One region of the Flavobacterium sp. GL_143 genome, then DNA from elsewhere that is predicted to be linked to it. Evidence: riboswitches for the same ligand, from Rfam matches in the RefSeq annotation. Region 1 holds a riboswitch; each other region holds the start of a gene.
What was found. Region 1 has a riboswitch for cobalamin ahead of AC3IPI_RS07740 (DUF5074 domain-containing protein). Riboswitches for the same ligand answer to the same signal wherever they lie in the genome.
Positions count from the first base shown of each region.

Region 2: another riboswitch for cobalamin. It lies ahead of AC3IPI_RS17710 (TonB-dependent receptor); the one in region 1 lies ahead of AC3IPI_RS07740 (DUF5074 domain-containing protein).
Region 3: another riboswitch for cobalamin. It lies ahead of AC3IPI_RS10425 (TonB-dependent receptor plug domain-containing protein); the one in region 1 lies ahead of AC3IPI_RS07740 (DUF5074 domain-containing protein).

Region 1 covers NZ_CM174401.1:1,784,548-1,791,280, reverse strand. Annotated here, with positions in the region: gene AC3IPI_RS07765 (type III pantothenate kinase) at 1-188, opposite strand, end outside; tRNA gene AC3IPI_RS07760 (tRNA-Phe) at 289-361, shown strand; partial or broken gene AC3IPI_RS07755 (ISAon1 family transposase) at 451-1,281, opposite strand; gene AC3IPI_RS07750 (ISAon1 family transposase N-terminal region protein) at 1,427-1,774, opposite strand; gene AC3IPI_RS07745 (GIY-YIG nuclease family protein) at 1,852-2,124, shown strand; gene AC3IPI_RS07740 (DUF5074 domain-containing protein) at 2,600-3,919, opposite strand; cobalamin riboswitch at 4,240-4,431, opposite strand; gene AC3IPI_RS07735 (MFS transporter) at 4,673-6,166, shown strand; gene AC3IPI_RS07730 (DUF6814 family protein) at 6,177-6,401, shown strand; gene AC3IPI_RS07725 (alpha-amylase family glycosyl hydrolase) at 6,494-6,733, opposite strand, start outside.
Region 2 covers NZ_CM174401.1:4,177,135-4,183,867, reverse strand. Annotated here, with positions in the region: gene AC3IPI_RS17715 (YncE family protein) at 1-708, opposite strand, end outside; gene AC3IPI_RS17710 (TonB-dependent receptor) at 705-2,753, opposite strand; cobalamin riboswitch at 2,871-3,079, opposite strand; gene AC3IPI_RS17705 (GNAT family N-acetyltransferase) at 3,430-4,272, shown strand; gene AC3IPI_RS17700 (DUF1810 domain-containing protein) at 4,636-5,097, shown strand; gene AC3IPI_RS17695 (hypothetical protein) at 5,190-5,459, opposite strand; gene AC3IPI_RS17690 (hypothetical protein) at 5,598-6,029, opposite strand; gene AC3IPI_RS17685 (peroxiredoxin-like family protein) at 6,219-6,733, opposite strand, start outside.
Region 3 covers NZ_CM174401.1:2,373,086-2,379,818, reverse strand. Annotated here, with positions in the region: gene cobT (nicotinate-nucleotide--dimethylbenzimidazole phosphoribosyltransferase) at 1-1,426, shown strand, start outside; gene tnpA (IS200/IS605 family transposase) at 1,481-1,921, shown strand; gene AC3IPI_RS10435 (adenosylcobinamide-GDP ribazoletransferase) at 2,118-2,915, shown strand; gene cobC (alpha-ribazole phosphatase) at 2,900-3,436, shown strand; cobalamin riboswitch at 3,515-3,749, shown strand; gene AC3IPI_RS10425 (TonB-dependent receptor plug domain-containing protein) at 3,778-5,631, shown strand; gene AC3IPI_RS10420 (DUF5074 domain-containing protein) at 5,636-6,709, shown strand.

The sequences.
Region 1 (6,733 bases):
AACGACTCTTTTTCGACATTTCCGACAGACGCAACGACCAAATCGGTCACTTTTTCAAATTTTTTTAAAATTTTTTTAATTTTTATTTGGAGCTCATTTTTATCAAAAACAAACAATTCCAAAACAGTATCATTCTCAAAAACAGCACCCTTAATACGAGTATTCCCAACATCGATTGTTAAAACCATAGCTTCTTACTTTACGAATGCGAAGATACGAATTGATTTTTTTTTAAAATTGTTTTGGAGAAACTAAAAAACATTCTATATTTGCACCCGCAACAAGCACGGTACCTTAGCTCAGATGGTAGAGCAATGGACTGAAAATCCATGTGTCCCTGGTTCGATCCCTGGAGGTACCACGAAACCCGAATAGAAATATTCGGGTTTTTTGTTTTTAACACTTCTCCACAAATGCATTATTTATAGGATCAGGTTCAAAAGTTGGGGATTAAGCAAAAAGATTAGATAATCTGAACAAGAAGAAATCAATATTTCTTACACCTCTGAATTGTGATCTAAATGCTTTAATTTTTGCATTAAAAGATTCAGCCGAAGCATTTGTACTTCTATTATCAAAATAGTTTAAGATTGACTGGTAATTAAAAGTTATGGTATTGAGCAGAATATTGAAGTTTTTAAAACCTGATTCCTCTACATTTCTATACCAATGTGCTAGTTTGGTCATAGCAATATGTTTATCGTTGTGATTATTGTAAATCCCTCGAAGTTGTTGATTTAGATTATAGGCTGTTTCTATATCTGGATATAGATCAAAGAGCATTTGAGCTCTTTCTTTTTGGCTCTTTGTCCATTTTTCGCGAGATTTATAAAGTAGATATCTGCTTCTGGCTAATAGCTGTTTTACAGAATCTCCGTTTGATAAAAGCTGTGAGATATATGTTTTATTTTCTTTTTTTGCCTGTAATATCAATTGATTTTCAAAATCCATAGCTTCCCATCGATGTTTGATTCTGATTTCTTATAATGCTTCCAATGCCAATTTTTGAACATGGAACCTATCGGTTACTTGTATGGCTTTTGGAAAGGCTCTCTTTGATATTAATTTCATGGAATTAGCCATATCAAGTGTTATTTCTTTTACACAAGATCTCTTTTTGTAATCAATTTTACAGAGGTGTTCTATGACCTGATCAGCTTTGGTTCCTGCAATAATAGCCACTAAGCAGCCTTTTTTGCCTTTGAATTTCTTGTTGGTCACAATAGTATATAGTTCACCCTGAGATAAAGCTACTTCATCAATGGATAAATGAGTACCCATATTTTCGGGGTAAACAATCCACTGGTGCGCATGTTCGCGCGGAGCCCATATACTAAAAGAGCTTAGATGTTTTTTATATTGTCTTTGAAGTTTTTTTCCATTGACTTCGAAAAAACCTCCAATAGTATGACAATCGGTAGCACTTTTATCGATTAATTTCTTTTAAAAAAGCCGCAAACTCCTGCGTCATGCGAGTTCCTTTGGCAACTAATGCCCAATCTCTTTTTATAATTTGACCATTGGTTTTATTGGTCCAGCGGCGTCTTTTGATATGTAAATACACAAATTTGCCTCTTAATGGAAAATCCTGAATGGTAATCTCATCTTGAAAACCCTTTGATACTAATTCAAACATATCAAACTCTTGTGGAGGCTTGGCGCTCTCTTCGAAATAAAGGTGTAGTACTTCTTCTGTGTTAGTGCTAGAAACTATTTCAAAGTGTTCTACTAAAAAATCAGGCAGCATAAATTTTAAAAGGTCTATAGGAGTCATCTCAAATTCTTAGATTACAAAGTTCTTATTTTATTTTGACATTCCTCCCCAGGTTTTGTTCTTGATCCTATTTATATATCATTTACTCAGATTCTTGTCAAAAATTCTATATTGGAGAAACTAACAATATAGATAATAGAGTTTCAAAACATCAGAAACATTTTTATTCAAATTCTTTTACTAAAATAGCAGATGACTGGGAAATTGTTTTAATATTTAATTGCGTTGATAAAGAAGAAGCTATCTATTTAGAAAAGTTTATAAAAAGAATGAAAAGTAAAGTATTTAACAATAAAATAATCGCTGACCCATCTATTTTAAAAGATATCCTTTTTAAAAGAAAATCATAATTTGTCCCTGGTTCTCCCGAAGCCTCGGGACTGGAGGTACCACGAAACCCGAATAGAAGTATTCGGGTTTTTTGTTTTTAACACTTTCCTGTTTTTCAACCGCAAATAAATTTTACCGCAAAGGTCGCTAAGATTTTTTACTTAAGAATATGTTCAAAAACGCAAAGTTCGCAAAGCTTAATGATAAAGCTTTGCGAACTTTGCGTTTTTACTTCGCGATCTTTGCGGTAAACAACCTAATAAATCTTACCAATATTAAATTCCAACGGTTAAAACCGTTAGCTATGCTTATAATATAAAGCTAACACTGCTTTTAATTTCTGTTCTTTTTCAAATACAGCCAGAGATTTCAACCTTCGGATAGGTAAAAATATACAAAAAAGTTCGCAAAGCTTAATGATAAAACTTTGCGAACTTTGCCTTTTTACTTCGCGATCTTTGCGGTAATTTTTTTTGCGGTTAAAAAACAAAAAAATTATTGATGAAATACAGAAACTGCAGGAAAATAATATCCTGAAAAATTTACCGATGCTGTTTTTTCTCCTGAATCAGCGTTAAATATATAAAGATTGTTTATAGAGAAATTCACACCAAAACCTGAATTTAAGGTATTTACCACCAAAGTATTTATCTTTCGGTCATAACCAATTCCTGCACCATATAAGATATTTGAATTTGTTAATGTAATAAAAGGCGCAGTCAATGAATCTGGAGTACCTGCATATTTATAAATTTCTTTACCACCACTAAAACTTCCGTTTTTAGCAATAAAAACATCATTTTTAGCAGCCGTAATAGATCCCGGATGCCAAGCTCCCCAGCTTCCGTAAGCCTGAAAACCTAATGCAATTTCTTTTACTTCAAGAGTATTCGAATCTATACTTATAAGATTTTTTCCTCCTGCTGCCCATACTTTTTTATCATCGGTAACAGCAAATCCTAAAACTATACCCGGAATCGTTTTTTCGACTGCCAATGTTGAAGCATTTATTACAATAACACCTTTTGAAGCAGACAATGCAAAAATATAACCATTGGCCTTAACAACATCTCCAACCTGACCTGTAACACCTTCGATTTGCCCATTCACTTCCATCGTATTAAGATTAAGCTTAAATATCCCTTTACCAGAAGTCAAAAGGGCTTGATTTTCATCAATACCCACAACTGCACGCCAGTCGTTTCCGCCTTTAGCAGGGACTCTTTTTTCTTCTTTTAATGAATAAGCATCGGCTACTACAACAGGTCCGCCAACTTTAGAAACTAAAAATAGTTTTTTATTAATGATGGTCCCAAATTCTAATGTAGATGATGCCGGTTTTAAATCTTTATCTGGATTTACTTTTACAAAAACACTATCTTCTATAGCTCTTGTATCGTATCTATAAAACCCTACCGTTCCTGTTCCGTGACCAAACCATCCTTCGTTGATCATAAAGAAACCGTTTTCATATGCTCCCCATGCATGGATATCATAAGTAAGAGAAACTTTTCCGCCATCATTTTTGGCTATCATTGTAATTTTAAAATCTCCCCTCGTTTCTGGTTTAAAGATATAGGTAGAATCAGATCCTACTACTTTTCCGTCTATCGCCCATTCAAAAGAAACGTTCTTTCTATCTGCTAATTTTGAGCTTAATTGAAGTGTTTTCCCAACAGTTAAAGTATCTTTTAATTGCTGTTCGCCTTTTATTACTGGAGGTTCTGTAAAATCATCATCATTATTACACGAAACTGTTAGCATCATCAAAGAAGCAATTGCAATTAATTGCTTGGAAAAAAATCGGTTTTTCATTATTCAATATTTAAAAATTATATTACTTAATTCTTTAAATCGAAATACAATTCACCCTTACAAAAGTTGTATAAATAAACTTTTGTAAAAGCACAGCATATTGTAAAGCGATACGTTTTAATGATTTTTTTAGTGGAGAAAAAGAAAATATCGAAAAGAGAAGCTTCCAAAAAAGGATTGCTTTTGCGATATCATATTTGCAGAAAAAAAATCTCATAAATTCCATTTTTGGCTTACGAGAATAGAATAGATAAACAATACCATTATCACACAAGGTGAAAAGTATTATTCTTAATTCAAGCTTCAATCCCCGAAAGCTATTTATTACTATAAAAACGGCAGGTCTTCTGACTTACTCCCTACACCCAGCCTTCCCTTTCTAAATGAAAAGTGACGTATTAAAGGGTTTCGGTTAATGAGCTTACAGCTGCGGGACAGTTTTGGATTTACACCAAATTCCCTTTTAATGTCAATATCATATCGATATGACAACCATTTTCTGTTTCAAAATTTGAGTTGCAAAACTAGTGTTTTCTTTCGTAACAAAGCAATAGTTATTTATTTTAAAGGCCTTGAACATCTCTGCAAACTATAATTTATTTTGAATTATGAAGCTTTGATTTACTGATCAAATGTTAAATCAACAAACAAACCCTATTTGTTAAAAAACCATCAACTAAATATAAAAATATCTTATATATTCGTAAAATGATACCTTATACTTTTATCTACTATTAAAAACACAACCATTTTATGAGTAACACATCTACAAAAGGAATTTGGAAAGTTATTTCGGCCTCTTCTATGGGGACAATGATAGAATGGTATGATTTTTATATTTTTGGGAGTTTGGCTGTAGTTATTTCGACCAAATTTTTCCCCTCCGATAATCCAGCAGCATCTTTCTTGGCAACATTAGCCACTTTTGCAGCAGGATTTGTCGTTAGACCTTTTGGCGCTTTATTCTTTGGACGTCTTGGAGATTTAATTGGGAGAAAATACACTTTTATGGCGACCCTATTATTAATGGGATGTTCTACTTTTTTAATTGGTTGTATTCCGAGCTATGAGAATATTGGTTTCTTAGCACCATTATTAGTCTTGATTTTACGATTATTACAAGGTCTTGCACTTGGCGGAGAATATGGAGGCGCTGCAACCTATGTTGCCGAACATGCTCCTGTGGGTCAACGCGGGTATTGGACTTCATGGATTCAGACTACTGCAACTGTTGGACTTTTTATTTCTTTGATGGTCATTTTAATCACAAAAAATTCTCTCTCGGCGGAATCATTTGATTCTTGGGGATGGCGTGTTCCGTTTTGGGTTTCGATTGTAATGGTAGGAGTTTCTTATTTGATACGAAAAAACATGGATGAATCTCCTGTTTTTGCTAAAGCAAAAAAGGAAGGAAGCATAAGCATAAACCCTTTAAAAGAAAGTTTTGGAAATAGATACAACCTGAAGTTTGTATTACTTGCTTTATTTGGAGCAACAATGGGACAAGGTGTAGTTTGGTACACTGGACAGTTTTACGCCATGAGTTTTATGAAAACGGTAATGAATATCGAATCTTCACAAGTAGATGGATTACTAGGAATTGCATTATTGTTAGGCACTCCGTTTTTTATAGTCTTTGGGTGGCTAAGTGATAAGATAGGTCGAAAATATATTATGATGGGTGGCATGTTACTCGCTATCCTACTCTACAGACCTATATACAAACAAATGTATGAAACTGTGAATCTGGATAACAAGGTTATTTCGAATACATATACAACTGAAGCCGATAACAATGATAAAAAAGAACATTACGTTATTACAAACAATGAATATTCAGACGGGACAACTGCAGCGATTAAACAAATAAATCATGCTGAAAAAATTAACCCCGAAAGACAAACTACAATCACTATTAATTCTCAAGATAAATGGGCATTGATTTTTCTGGTTTTTGTTCAAGTTCTTTTCGTTACGATGGTTTATGGCCCTATTGCAGCTTTTTTGGTAGAAATGTTTCCTGCAAAAATAAGATACACATCGATGTCTTTGCCATACCATGTCGGGAACGGAATATTTGGTGGTTTGCTTCCTGCAATTTCAACCTATTTTGTAACCCACTCTAAAGAAGTTGGCAAATCCGACTTTTATCTCGATGGGCTTTGGTATCCTATTATTATAGCTTCGATATGTTTTGTTATCGGAATGATTTATATTGACAATAAAGATAAAAATACTCACATCTAATCCTATCACAATGAATGTACTAAAACGAATATTGGGAATACTATGGATAATACTATCTATTGCTGCTGCTTACTTTTGCATTTTTGAATTTGGATTACCGAAACTTGTTTCCGACAAACAGGATGATTTAGTTTTCGGAATTATAATTCTATTTATCCTTACTCCTCTTATCGTTTTAGGACTTGGTACTTTTGGGTATTTTTCATTGATTGGAGAATATGACAAAAGAAAATAAATTACATTTTTCTGTTTTCTAAAACTACTTAAAACAAAAAAGCTGCCTATAACAATCTATAGACAGCTTTTTAACTAACTAACCAAATAAAATTATTTTTTCAAGAATTTCATTACTTGAGTCTTGTTGTTTTCATCTATTGCTTTCACGATATATAATCCTGTATTTAATTCACTCACTGAGAACTGAGAAGTTATCTTTTCGCTTCCGCTAAAGCTTTTCACTAATTGTCCAGACAAAGAATAAATCTCTACCCTTGAAACTGCAGTATTTAAAGTAAAATAATCTGAAACCGGATTAGGATGTAAAGTAATCGCATTTGGTTTCTCAAA
Region 2 (6,733 bases), 2.4 Mb from region 1:
TCTACTGTCTATTTGCATACTGTAAAGATTTATACCTACATCTATTTTTTTTATTTCGGTAAAAGTCTCAAGATCAATCACAGATACGGTTCTGTCATAATTAGGAACTCTGTAACCTCCTGAGTTTGCTACATATAATTTTCCGTTGCTTACCACCATTTGCTCTGGCTGATAACCTACATTTACTTTTCGTTTTATTTCTAATGATGTGGTATCAATTTCAGCCACAAAACCTATCTCTGCGTTAGGATCTATGGCTACAGGACCAGAATAGGAACTTACATAGGCTTTGTTTTTATAAAAAGCTACATATCGGCAATTAGGAATATCAATTTTTTTGATACGTTTTGCTGACCATTTATCGATTACTTCAACTTTATTAGAACAGTTTATTACAGCATAAACTTTATTACCATAAATTTTTACATCGTTACCTACATCACCTAGTTCTTTTATAACTGTAGGATTTCGTTCCGAATAAATATCGGTAGTATAGTTTCCGGTTCTGTAATTAAATATATCGATGCTTGCCCGGTTCATCCCCATATTTCCTTCGTTAAGCAGATAAAAACCTTCTATCTTGCCATCACTTCTTGGGGCAGCAACGCTTTTATCCGAAGACGGAAAAATGGTTTCTTCTTCTCTACAAGAAGCAAAAGCAAGAGCTATAAATAAACCGAGGATTAATTGTGTAGTTATCTTTTTCATAGCGCAATACTTATTATAAATTTCATTGTACGTCCCGGCATCGGATAATTGTATATAACCTCATACTGCTGATTAAGTACATTGTTTACCTCTATTGTTCCTTTTATTAAATATTTGCTTAAAGCAAAAGACTTTTGTACCGCTAAATCGTGTGTGTACCAAGGCTGAATTTCATTGATTTTGATATTGTTGACATTACCATTATATCGTTTTCCTACATAAACAAAACTGTAGTTAAAATTCCAGGTTTTATAATCAGCATTTAATATTCCAGAGCCGCTATGCCACGGAGTATAAGGAATCTGATCTCCGTAAGAAGACAATTCTAAACCTGCAAATTTTGTATAATCCCTACTTTCAGAATAAGTGTAGGTAAGATTCGTAGCTAAGTTTACATTACCAATATGCATTCCTATATTAAGTACCGATTCTATACCTTTTCCTTTTACTTGTCCCATATTGGTCATCATCCAGCGGAATAAATTTCCTGTTGGAGCTGCTACAATTTTATCTTTGGTATTGGTATAATATCCATCAACCTGAATAGAAAGTTTGTCTAAAAAAGAATTATTTACTGGTAAATTATAAGTAAACCCAACATCGTACTGGTTCATATATTCGGGTCTCAAAGTACTGGATCCAACCATGGTATAATACAAGTCATTAAAAGTGGGCATCCTGAAAATACGTTTTGCAAATGCTCGTAAATTAAAATCGTAGTCTTTAAATGGTGTATAACCAAGGAATAATGCAGGAGTAAACTCTTTTTTGTCCGGAGCTTTTGCGTTATAGCGCACTTCTTCCTGAACATAAGTACCAACAACACTACCTAAAGCTTTAAATTGCCCAAGTCTGAAGGAACTTGCCAATGAAAAGAATGCTGTATAGCGTTGCGGAAATGAAAATTGAGTTTGTATCCCTTTTCTTGTAGCATTTAGTTTATTGTATTGAAAATCTGTAGATAACGAAACATCCCATGTAGGCAATATGTTGTACATATTTACTGCCGAGAAATATATTTCCTGTTGGTAATAACTATCATCAGATTGTGCTCCTTCGGTTACTGTTTCGCCTAAAATATGGGTTGTATCTCTGGCAACATAATGCGTGTAATCGTAAGCGTATTTTGCCTTTGCCTGAAATTTGTATTTTCTTGTAAAATCCTTTACTATAGATGCCTGAGTGAAGAAATTCTTGTCGTATTGTCTAAATCCGTCAGAAAACTTATTTTCGACAATTGCCCCAGGTGCTCCCCTATCTGAGTCGTAATAATAAACTTTGGCATCCCAGGAACCGTTATTTATTTTTCCGAAAAGCCCAGATTCAAATCTGAATGCTTCAATATCACTATTATGTCTTGTGGCAGTAGTATCGTAGGCTACAGTACCATCCTGATTGTTTCTTTTGTACCTGAATTTATATTCACCGTTAGATTTTATATATTCAGAACTTACGCTCATGCTTACTTTATTGCTCAGCTTTTGTTCCCATCTAAAAGACGGATCAAAATAATTTATGGTCATGGTTTTAAACCGCACCAATAAATTAGTTTTTTTATTCCCTTCAAAAACGGGACGTTTGGTTCTTAAATAAATGGTAGATGCAGCTGCAAAGTCTTTTGCTGACTGAAAGATTTCACTTTTCTGACCGTTATACATGGTAAGAGATTCCATGTCGTCTAGGGAATACTTACCTAAATCTGTAACTCCGTTTTGCGCATTACCTAATTGGATTCCATCATAAAAAACACCTACGTGGTGCGTTCCCATATTACGGACATCTACGGTTTTAAGTCCGCCAAGACCACCATAATCTTTAATCTGGACTCCGGCAAAATAACGAAGCGCATCGGCAACATTATGACTAGCAAGATTTTCTAGTAATTTCCCCGAAAGACTTTGCACAGGAATTACTTCCTGGTATGGTTTTGCCTTAAGAATTACTTCTTTTAGTTTGCGAATACTATCATTAGTTGCTTGCGAATGAAGCAAAAATGGAGTAAATAAGATAAAAACGAATAAAAGCTTTTTGTTTGTATTATACATCACTAAATAAATTATAAAAACTTTTCGCGATGTAATAATCAAGAAGCATAATAAGAAAGTCCCGCTATAAAATAACAGGCTAATTTTCTTGTTCTTCAACTTTATTCCTCGAAAGTTTTAAACTATGTGATTTTGGCAGGTCTCCTGACTTGTTCCATCTTTAAACAACCTTCTCATTCGCCGCGGCGAACAATGGCATAAGTAACGTTTAAAGACTTATATAGAACTTACAGTAGCGGGTCTGTTCAGGATTTACACCTGATTCCCTTTTAACTATTTCTTCTTAAAATTTTAAGAAAAAGTAGACCAAAATTTTGAGCAAATATATAACATAAGTTTATGAAAAAAAGTTCTTATTTAATTTAATTACAATTAAGACAATAAAACAAGGGTATAATCTGCTAATTTGATAATTTTCATTTATATCCAATAAATTTGAAAAAGAAACAATGTGTAAATTAGAAAATTAGGTAATTAGATAATTTTAATACTAGCTTGATATTTTAGGATGCTTGGGTAACGATTGACTTCTCTCCTATTTTTTAATAAAAATCAAAAATACTTGACCTTTGTTTTTTACATAAAATGTATATTTGATTTTCTCTATTTCGATATTTAAAAAATTTTGAAGAACTAGAGAAACTCAACATTAAACTCAAAAGCTTTAGAATAAAAAATGGAAATAAAAAGTTTAGAAAACAGCAACCTTAAAGATTTATTAGACGTTATTAATTTGTCTTTTTCAGATTATATCGTACCTTTTAGTCTTACTTTAGAACAATTACAATCCAAAATACATGCAGAAGGAATTAAATTAGATTTATCCATCGGAGTTTATGATGATGATAAATTAGTTGGTTTTATGTTACACGCTTTAAATACCGCAAACGCACAATTTATTGCCTATAATGCTGCAACAGGAGTTATTCCTGATTATAGAGGAAAAGGTTTAGTTGGTAAAATGTATGCTATTTTAGTACCTAAATTAGAAGAACTTGGCGTAAAACAAATGGTATTAGAGGTTATAGAAGGAAATCATCCAGCAATACGAGTTTACGAAAAAATGGGGTATACAATCCATAGAAAGCTTGATTGTTTTAGAGGTAGCGTACCTACATTAGATATAAACCCTAAAGTTACTATAAAGAATCTTAAAGAAACTCAATGGGAATTGTTTAAATCTTTTTGGGATATTGAACCTTCATGGCAAAACGATATTATGGCGGTTAGCAATAGTATGGAATATTGCCAAATTCTAGGAGCTTATATAGATGATGTATTGGTAGGTTATGCAATATATAATACTACATCCAGAAAAATTAATCAAATAGCGGTGTCTCCTGACTACCGCCGCAAAGGAATTGGTACGAGTTTATGTAATCATATTAGTAATGCTGTAGATCAAAATGAATTATTAGTATATAATGTTCAAAATAGTTCTGTAGAAGCAAAAGGTTTTATAAAAAGTTTGAATATTCCATACACGATTTCGCAGTTTGAAATGAAGAGAAATCTTTAAGAAAAATAGAATTACAAAAAGCAAACACGAATTTTAACAATTTGTACAAGTTTTAATGATTAACTTCGTTTGTGAAATTAATTTAGCAAATGAATTAGTGATAATTGATAAAATTCGTGTTTAAAATTGATTTATAATAGTAGAACCTTGATGGGAGTTTGTTAAAATTGAGATTTTTTTTATAATTTTTAGATAGAATTGTATTTTTAATTATATCAGTTATTTGAAGCATTTTTTTATAAAATTTTAAGTAAGATTATTACTCAACTTAGTCATAAAACTCACATAGTCTGAGTCTTCCATTAGGAAGTACCTATCTTTTTTAGTACTTTTGCACCCTTTTTTACACAATATAATACAACAATGGCACATTCAAACAATGATTTAATCCGTTTTTTAGAAGCACAAAACCAGCTGTATCTTACTGCTCTTTCTGAAATTAAGAAGGGAAAGAAAGAAAGCCACTGGATGTGGTTTATTTTTCCTCAAATTACGGGTTTAGGCACTAGCGATACGGCCAATTTTTATGCTATTACCGATTTAAAAGAAGCTACAGAATTTGCAGCGCACCCAATTTTAGGAAAACATCTTATCGAAATTTCTGAGCTTTTATTGACTTTTAAAATGAAATCAGCAGAATCACTTCTGGGAGAGTTAGACGCTAGAAAATTACGTTCTTCGATGACTCTTTTTAGTTTAGTAGAAAACTGCCACCCTATTTTTCAGGAAATATTAAATGCTTTTTTCTCTGGAGAACAAGATCCACGTACTTTGTCCATTATTAATTCAATTATAGAGCAATCTATTGAAACAACTACGCTGTAATTATACAGTAATGTAATAGATTATTTACTCAAAAAAAGACACTACGTTGTATTTGCTTTCGCAAATCGGTAGTGTCTTTTTAGTTTTGTTAGTTAGTAAAGAAACTCATCAATAAATTCTTTTTCTTCATTAACATATAAGTAATAGGAACTTACCTCTATATCTTCTTCTTGGTGATGAAGTTCTAATCTTATTTGAATACATGGTGTCGGAATGAATTCATGATCAACTAATATTGAGATTGATTTAGGTACAATCTTGCTAATGTCCACTAAAATTTCCTCTTCAATATTATAATAATATTTAATAGCTAAATTATAAAACTCTTCTTTTTTATCTAATATATCTTTATAGGAATTCATGTTGAGTATTATTTATGTAAGGTAAAGTTATTTATAAATTTAACCTTGGCAATCCGACCACAATCTCCTTTTAAACAAGAATTGAAGGTTAAAACCAATAAAAAGTAAAAACTATATTTCACAATCGTTATCATTTATTCAATTTATCCCTATTTTTTCTAATTCTTTTATTATTCCTTCTATTTGCTTTTCATCCCATCCATCAAGAATACCACCAATACTAATTATACTTTTATTGCTGTTTTTTTTATAAATTCTAAATTTCATACTTAGTGAACTTGCCTCATATTCATTCCTATATGTAAACCTTAGATTAGTATATTCATAAAATTCCGTTTCTTCTTTATAAAAGTATTTATTAAATACTAACTTGATATGATTATTCTTAATTTCTATTGCTTTTAAATTTTTAAGGGAACAGAGAATTAAATTTGGAAAAACAACTGTGATAAACCATATCGGTAAAATATTAGTATAGGTCAAATTTTGACCAACGGCAATTAATAGAATGAAAATATGAGAAGCTAAAAATCTGTGTAATAAATATTTTTTATTTTTTTTTAAAATCATGAACTTTTATTCCTTTTTGATATTATAAATAATTATTAATTTGCTTTTAATTCTGCTCCACTAAGTAATCAGTATGCTATGGAAACACAATTTCACATTATGCACAAATATAACATTGATTTTCAATCAGTGTTCACAATAAGCTTTAAAATAAAAATCCCCGTTCATTAAAACGTGATTTTATTTAGATTACAATTGTTCTATTAATTCTTGAATGTTTATTCTATTCATATAATTGGTATCAACAAACTTATAAGTAATGCGATAATCCGTATCGATAACAAAAACCGCAGGAATAGGTAATTCGTTGTTATCATTATCGTTATAATCAGATAACTCTATACCTAGACTCTTGTAAGTAGGGATTGCATAATTTTGAAGTTCAAAGGAAATGCCAAGTTGATTAGCCAAAGCATTGTCTTTGTCCGTTAATAACTCAAAATCTAGTTGGTGATTATTCTTTAATTCTTTGCTATAATCAGGTTTTTGCGGAGAGATTACTACCAATTTTGCTTTTTTGTCTACAATTTGCTTTAGGTTTTCCTGTAATGCTCTCAATTCTAAATTACAATAAGAACACCAACTGCCTCGAAAAAAAGCGACAATCACTTTCCCGTTTTTTAGAAGCTCTTTTAATTCTATAGTTTCATCATTTGTATTTGGAAGACAGAAATCGGGAAACCGTTCGCCTATCCCGATGCTAC
Region 3 (6,733 bases), 590 kb from region 1:
ATCCTTGAAGCTGGAAGCTATAGAAGAGGCTCCTATCGGGATGATAATTGCTTATGACCGCTCGGTGCTAAACAATTTTACTATAGGAACTGTTGGTAGTAATGAAGCTGTAAAATTTAGTTCGGTTTGTGCTGCCCAAAATATCTGGTTATCACTTACGGAGCAAGGTTATGGTATGGGTTGGGTTTCTATTTTAAATTATTATCAGTTTAAGAAAATAATTGATTTACCTGAAAATATTGAACCGCTTGGTTATTTCTGTATTGGTAAACCTGCGACAAACTACAACAATCAGCCGATGTTGCAGCAATTAAACTGGAAGCAAAAATCGGAAACCTTTGATTGTACCGAAATCAAAACTATAAATGAGAGTCTTATTCCGAAATTAGATTTTGATAATAAACCTAAAGTCGAAGTTAAAAGCTCTTTTAAAGAAGCACTACAGCATAAAATCGATTCAAAAACTAAGCCTATTGGAGCTTTAGGTATTTTAGAAAAGCTGGCATTCCAAATAGGAACAGTTTTTCAAACTCTGGAGCCTGAGATTATAAAACCAAACATTGTTGTTTTTGCAGCAGACCACGGTATTGCCAATCATGGTGTGAGCGCTTATCCGCAAGATGTTACCCGCCAAATGGTTGGTAATTTCCTTGAAGGTGGTGCGGCAATAAATGTTTTTTGTAAACAAAATAAAATTGAACTTTCTATCGTAGATGCTGGTGTAAATTATGATTTCCCTACAAATGCGAATTTAATTAATGCCAAAATTGCCAAAGGAACTCAATCCTTTTTACACGCTCCCGCAATGAGCGAAACTGAATTACAATTGTGTTTCTTGAAAGGTTCAGAAATTGTAGATTCTGTTGCAAAAACAGGAAGTAATTGCATTGGTTTTGGCGAAATGGGTATTGGTAACACATCTACAGCTTCGGTTTTAATGAGTGTTTTAACAGGTTTTTCTATAGAAGAATGTGTTGGAAAAGGAACTGGAGTTGATGAAGAAAAATTATTTCAGAAGCAGGAAATTCTAAAAAAAGCTATTGAAAATTATTCCGGTCAAGCCGAATTAAAAGTACAACTCGCCTATTTTGGTGGTTTTGAAATCATGCAAATGGCTGGCGGAATGTTAGCCGCTTATAAAAACAATATGCTAATTCTGGTAGATGGTTTTATTTGTACTGTAGCATTTTTAATTGCTTATAAAATAAATCCTGAAATCAAGAAAAATGCTATTTTCTGTCATTCTTCAGCCGAACAAGCACATCAGAAATTATTAGATTATCTAGAAGCACAATCGGTTTTACAACTAGATTTACGCTTAGGCGAAGGAACGGGCTGTGCAATTGCTTTACCTATATTACAATCGGCAATTACTTTCCTGAACGAAATGGCTACTTTTGAAAATGCTGGAGTTAGTAAGAAGTAAAACAGTATTCAGTCGCAGTTTTTAGTTTCAGTAACAGTTCTTAAATAAATAGAAATGGCATTTATAAAAGTATACATACATTTAGTTTGGAGTACTAAAAATAGAATTCCTTACTTGAATTCCATCGAATTGCGTCAAAAAGTATGGCAACATATAAGAGATAATGCAAAGGAGAAGGGAATTTATATTGATTTTATAAATGGATATTCAGATCATTGTCATTGTCTTATTTCATTAGGCGTTGATCAAAACATCCAAAAAATAATACAACTACTAAAAGGAGAATCATCATTTTGGATTAATAAAAATCAATTGACTAAAGAAAAGTTTGAATGGCAAGATGAGTATTTTGCTGTTTCCGTTTCTGAATCAATTGTTGATAAAGTAAGAGATTATATTAAAAATCAAGAAATTCATCATACCAAAAAAACATTTCAGGAAGAATATGATGATTTTATTCTCAAGTATGGATTCCAGAAAATAAATAATAAATAAGAATTTGGCTAAAGCCAATAACATAACAAATTTCATATCCTCCAGATAAATCTGGAGGCAATTCAACTTCTAAGATTGTCTACAAAATAAAGTATATCGACAATCTAAATTTTGAATTGCCAACATCTTTAGATGTTGGTTAATAATTATGATAATCAAATTGGCTTTAGCCGAATACTAAACAATTAATATTTAAATGAAAAAACAACTCCATATTTTTTTTACTGCATTAATGTTCTACACAAGGATTCCTTGTCCCAAAAATATTGACCACAATCCTGAGTATCTGAATAAAGCTAGTCGCTATTTCCCTTTGATCGGGTGGATTGTTGGAGGTATATCTTTTCTTGCATTTTATGGTGCTTCATTTCTAGTTTCAACATCCGCAGCAGTAATTATAGGAATGATTGCTGGGATTTTAACTACTGGAGCCTTTCATGAAGATGGTTTTGCCGATGTTTGTGACGGTTTTGGTGGGGGTTGGACCAAAGAAAAAATCTTACTCATCATGAAAGATAGTGCCATTGGCGCTTATGGAGCTATTGGTGTTGTATTATTATTTTTATTGAAATTTCAATTGCTATCTGAATTAGTAACTATAGAAACAATTACAACTCAGCAATCAATGCTTACTGTTTTATTGTTGCTTATTGCAGGACACTCTATTAGTCGTTTAGCGGCTATAAGCATCGTATTTACACATGAATATTCTCGTGAAGATGCTACAAGCAAAAGCAAACCAATTGCAAAAAGCTTTAGTTGGAAAGAAGTTTTAGGTTCTTTCTTTTTTGGTTTATTACCTCTCTTGGTTCTTTCTTATTTTCAATATCAATTACTTTTAGTATTAATTCCAGTTTTCCTAACACGTTATTTTTTGGCACGTTATTTCCAAAAATGGATTGATGGTTATACTGGAGATTGTTTGGGCGCAACACAACAAGTTTGCGAAGTTATTTTTTACTTAAGTGTTATAGCAATATGGAAATTTATTTAGTTCGTCATACTGAAACTGTTTGCGAAAAAGGAATTTGCTACGGTCAAACTGATGTAAATATTGCCGAACCTTATGATTTGATTTTTGAAAACATTGTAAAGCAATTACCTCAAAATGCATTGTTATATTCGAGTCCATTAAAACGTTGTGTGTTACTTGCCAAACATATCCAACAAGAAGCCAAAATTTTAAATTACCACGAAGACAAACGTTTGATGGAAATGGATTTTGGTGATTGGGAAATGAAAAATTGGAATGAAATTTCTTCAAATGATTTAAATCCGTGGATGGAAGATTTCGTAAACATTCGAGTTCCAAACGGAGAATCTTTCATCGATTTACATGAAAGAGTCACTCATTTTATAGAAAACGAAATACTTGCTAAAAAACCGTCAAAGGCAATTATTGTTGCACATGCCGGAGTAATAAGAAGCATATTATGTCTTTTAAACTCTCTTCCTCTTAAAGATGCTTTCCAAAACAAAGTCGATTTTGGACAAGTAATTAAAGTCGAAATCTAAATAAAATCAACTTTTGTTTTGTTCATGAATAGTATTAAATAATCAAACAGAATTGATTTATAAGCTTTTTTAACTTTATATTTGCACTTTCATTAAGGTTGTGCTATATTTTTTGAGACACATTAAAAGGGAATCAAGTAATTGAAGATTGAAAATATCAAAATCAACATTCGAAAATCTTGAGCTGTACCCGCAACTGTAAGCTTAGTCCTGTAAGGGATGCTCGTTGTTAACTACAAAACCACTGTTTTAGAACGGGAAGGGAAACAACAAGACGCGAAGCCAGGAGACCTGCCTTTGTTAACAAATATCGAACTCTCGGGAAAAAGAGTTTAGAAATTATGACATTACAAAAGTTTTACATCTGTTTTTCGCTCTTAGTTTGCCAATTCATTTTGGCACAAAATGATTCTATAACAAAATTAAAAGAAGTTATAGTTTCCGACACTAACCTCAAAAAATACTCAGACTCACAATCGGTTCAGGTACTTAATGACTCTATTATTAATAAAAATGAAGCATTACTTACCGATTTATTAAACTTTAACTCTACTATTTATTTTAAAGAATACGGTCGTGGTATGCTTTCGACAGTTGCTTTTAGAGGAACAACGGCTTCCCAAGCTGCTGTAATATGGAACGGTATCAATATCAATTCTCAGATGAACGGAAGTACCGATTTTAATACTATAGCCGGATCTGACTACAATTCGGTAAGTGTAAAAGCTGGTGGAGGAAGTGTTATTTACGGAAGTGGTGCTGTGGGAGGAACAGTACATTTAAACAATGATTTAAGTTTTTACAAAAGGTTTGAAAATAATTTAAAGCTAGATTACGGAAGCTTTAATACCATTGGAATCAACTACAAAACAAATATTTCAAACGAAAAGTGGAGCGCACAAATTGGATTTTCTAAAAATAGCTCAGCCAATGATTACAAATACTTAAACCGATACAACTGGAAAGGAGAACAACGCTGGAACCAAAACGGGCAATATGATATCATTACGATGAACGCAAATCTAGGTTATAAATTTGACGCAAAGAACAGCCTTAAATTATACAGCCAAACATCTAATACTGACCGAAATACTTCAATTATTTCTGAATCGGAAACCAAGTCAAAATACATTAATAGTTTCAGTCGTAATTTAATAGAATATGATGGTGATTTTGGCAGATTCACAACCAACTTTAAAACTGCTTTTATTACTGAGAAATATCAATATTTTGAAGATAATTCAAAAAACAACTATAGCCACGGAAAAACAGAAAGCCTAATTACTAAAGCTGATTTAGGATACACTCTTTTTAAATCAACTCAAGTAAACGCCATCCTAGATTATAATAGAACCAAAGGTTACGGAACTGGTTTTGGAGATCATGTGAGAGAAATTAGCTCAGCTGCCTTAATGATAAAACAAGATTTTTTTGCAAATTGGAAAAACGAGTTAGGCATCCGAAAAGAATTTACAAATAATTACAAATCTCCTGTTTTATTCTCTTTAGGGTCATCTTATCAATTTAGTAAATTATATAATCTGAAATTAAATTTATCTCGAAATTTCAGAATTCCAACGTTTAATGATTTGTATTGGGAAGAAGGAGGGAATCCTGATTTAAAACCAGAGAACTCCTATCAAGCCGAAATTGGAAATGTTTTTACATACAAAAATATCTCACTGACCCAAACTTTTTATTACATGAAAATAAAAGACTTATTACGATGGGTGCCTAGTGATAATGGCATCTGGATGCCTCAGAACACCGACAAAGTAAATAGTTACGGAGCTGAAACCTTATTAAGTTGGAAAAAACATTTTGGTAAAAATTATTTTAATGTCAATGCGACTTATGCTTATACCGTTTCAGAAAATGACGAAACCAAAAAGCAATTGTTCTTTGTTCCTTTTAATAAAATTACAGGAGCAATTTCATATTACAGAAATAAGTTCTCAGCCAATTATCAATTTTTATACAATGATTTTGTTTATACACAATCCGATAATGACCCAAAAAACATTATTCCTGCTTACACCGTTTCAAACATAGGTATAGACTATGACTTCAAACTTTTATCCTCTTTTAAAATAGGTTTTCAAATTTTAAACGTTTGGAATAAAGAATATGAAAGTCTAGAATTCAGACCAATGCCTGGGAGAAATTATAATTTGTACATAAACCTTAAATTTTAATATAATGAAACTAACTAGATTATTTTTATTAGCATTAAGCATTTCGCTTCTTGCTTCTTGCTCTAATGATGATAATGACAACAATGACGATGGTCCAAAAGGAGCTTATGAGGATGGTATTTTTATCTTAAATGAAGGAAATGATATCAGTGGTGGTTCTGTGTCTTTTATCAATGAAGACTTAAATACAAACACTTTTGTTAAAGATGTTTACGGACCAACAAATGGAAATGACTATATCGGAAAATATCTTCAAAATATCTTTTTTGATAATGACAAAGCCTACATTATTTCTGGAGGTACAAATGTGATTAACGTAGTAAATCGTTACACTTTTAAATTAGTAGCTAAAATTGAGACTGGACTTATCAAACCTAGATATGGTGTTGTAAAAGATGGGAAAGCATATGTTACTAATGCAAACACATACTGGAGCAAAACAAACCCAGTAGGAAATACTGATGATTTTGTCGCTGTAATTAATTTATCTACAAATAAGGTAGAAAGTACAATTCCTTTAGACGGAACTGCCAACCGTATTGAACTTACAAACAATAAACTTTACATAACTGAGCCTTATAACAGTGATAAATTAGTTATCATTAATCCAAGTACAAACAAAATAGAAACTAAAGTGACTATTGGCTTAGGTGGAGATTCAATGGAAACCAAAGATGGTACATTATATATTATCAGAACTCCATATGGAGATAGAAGCGAAATTGCAAAAGTAAAATTGTCAGATAATACCATCACTAAAATTACTTTTCCAGAATCACTTGATGGAGCTAAAAACTTAGACATTTACAATAACAAAATATATTATACAGCAAATACAGCTGTTTACGCAATAGATTACACTGCTACAACAGCATCTACTACACCTGTTTTTGAATATTCTTCAACTTCAGAATATGGAAAAATGTATGGTTTTGCTGTAAAGAATGACAAAATTTATGTTTCAGACGGAGGTGATTTTGCTTCAAATAGTAAGGCTTATATCTATAATTTAAATGGTACTCTTATAAAGGAATTAACAGTTGGCTTAGGACCAAACGGATTTTACTTCAATGACTAATTAAAATCATTTATTTACATTTTA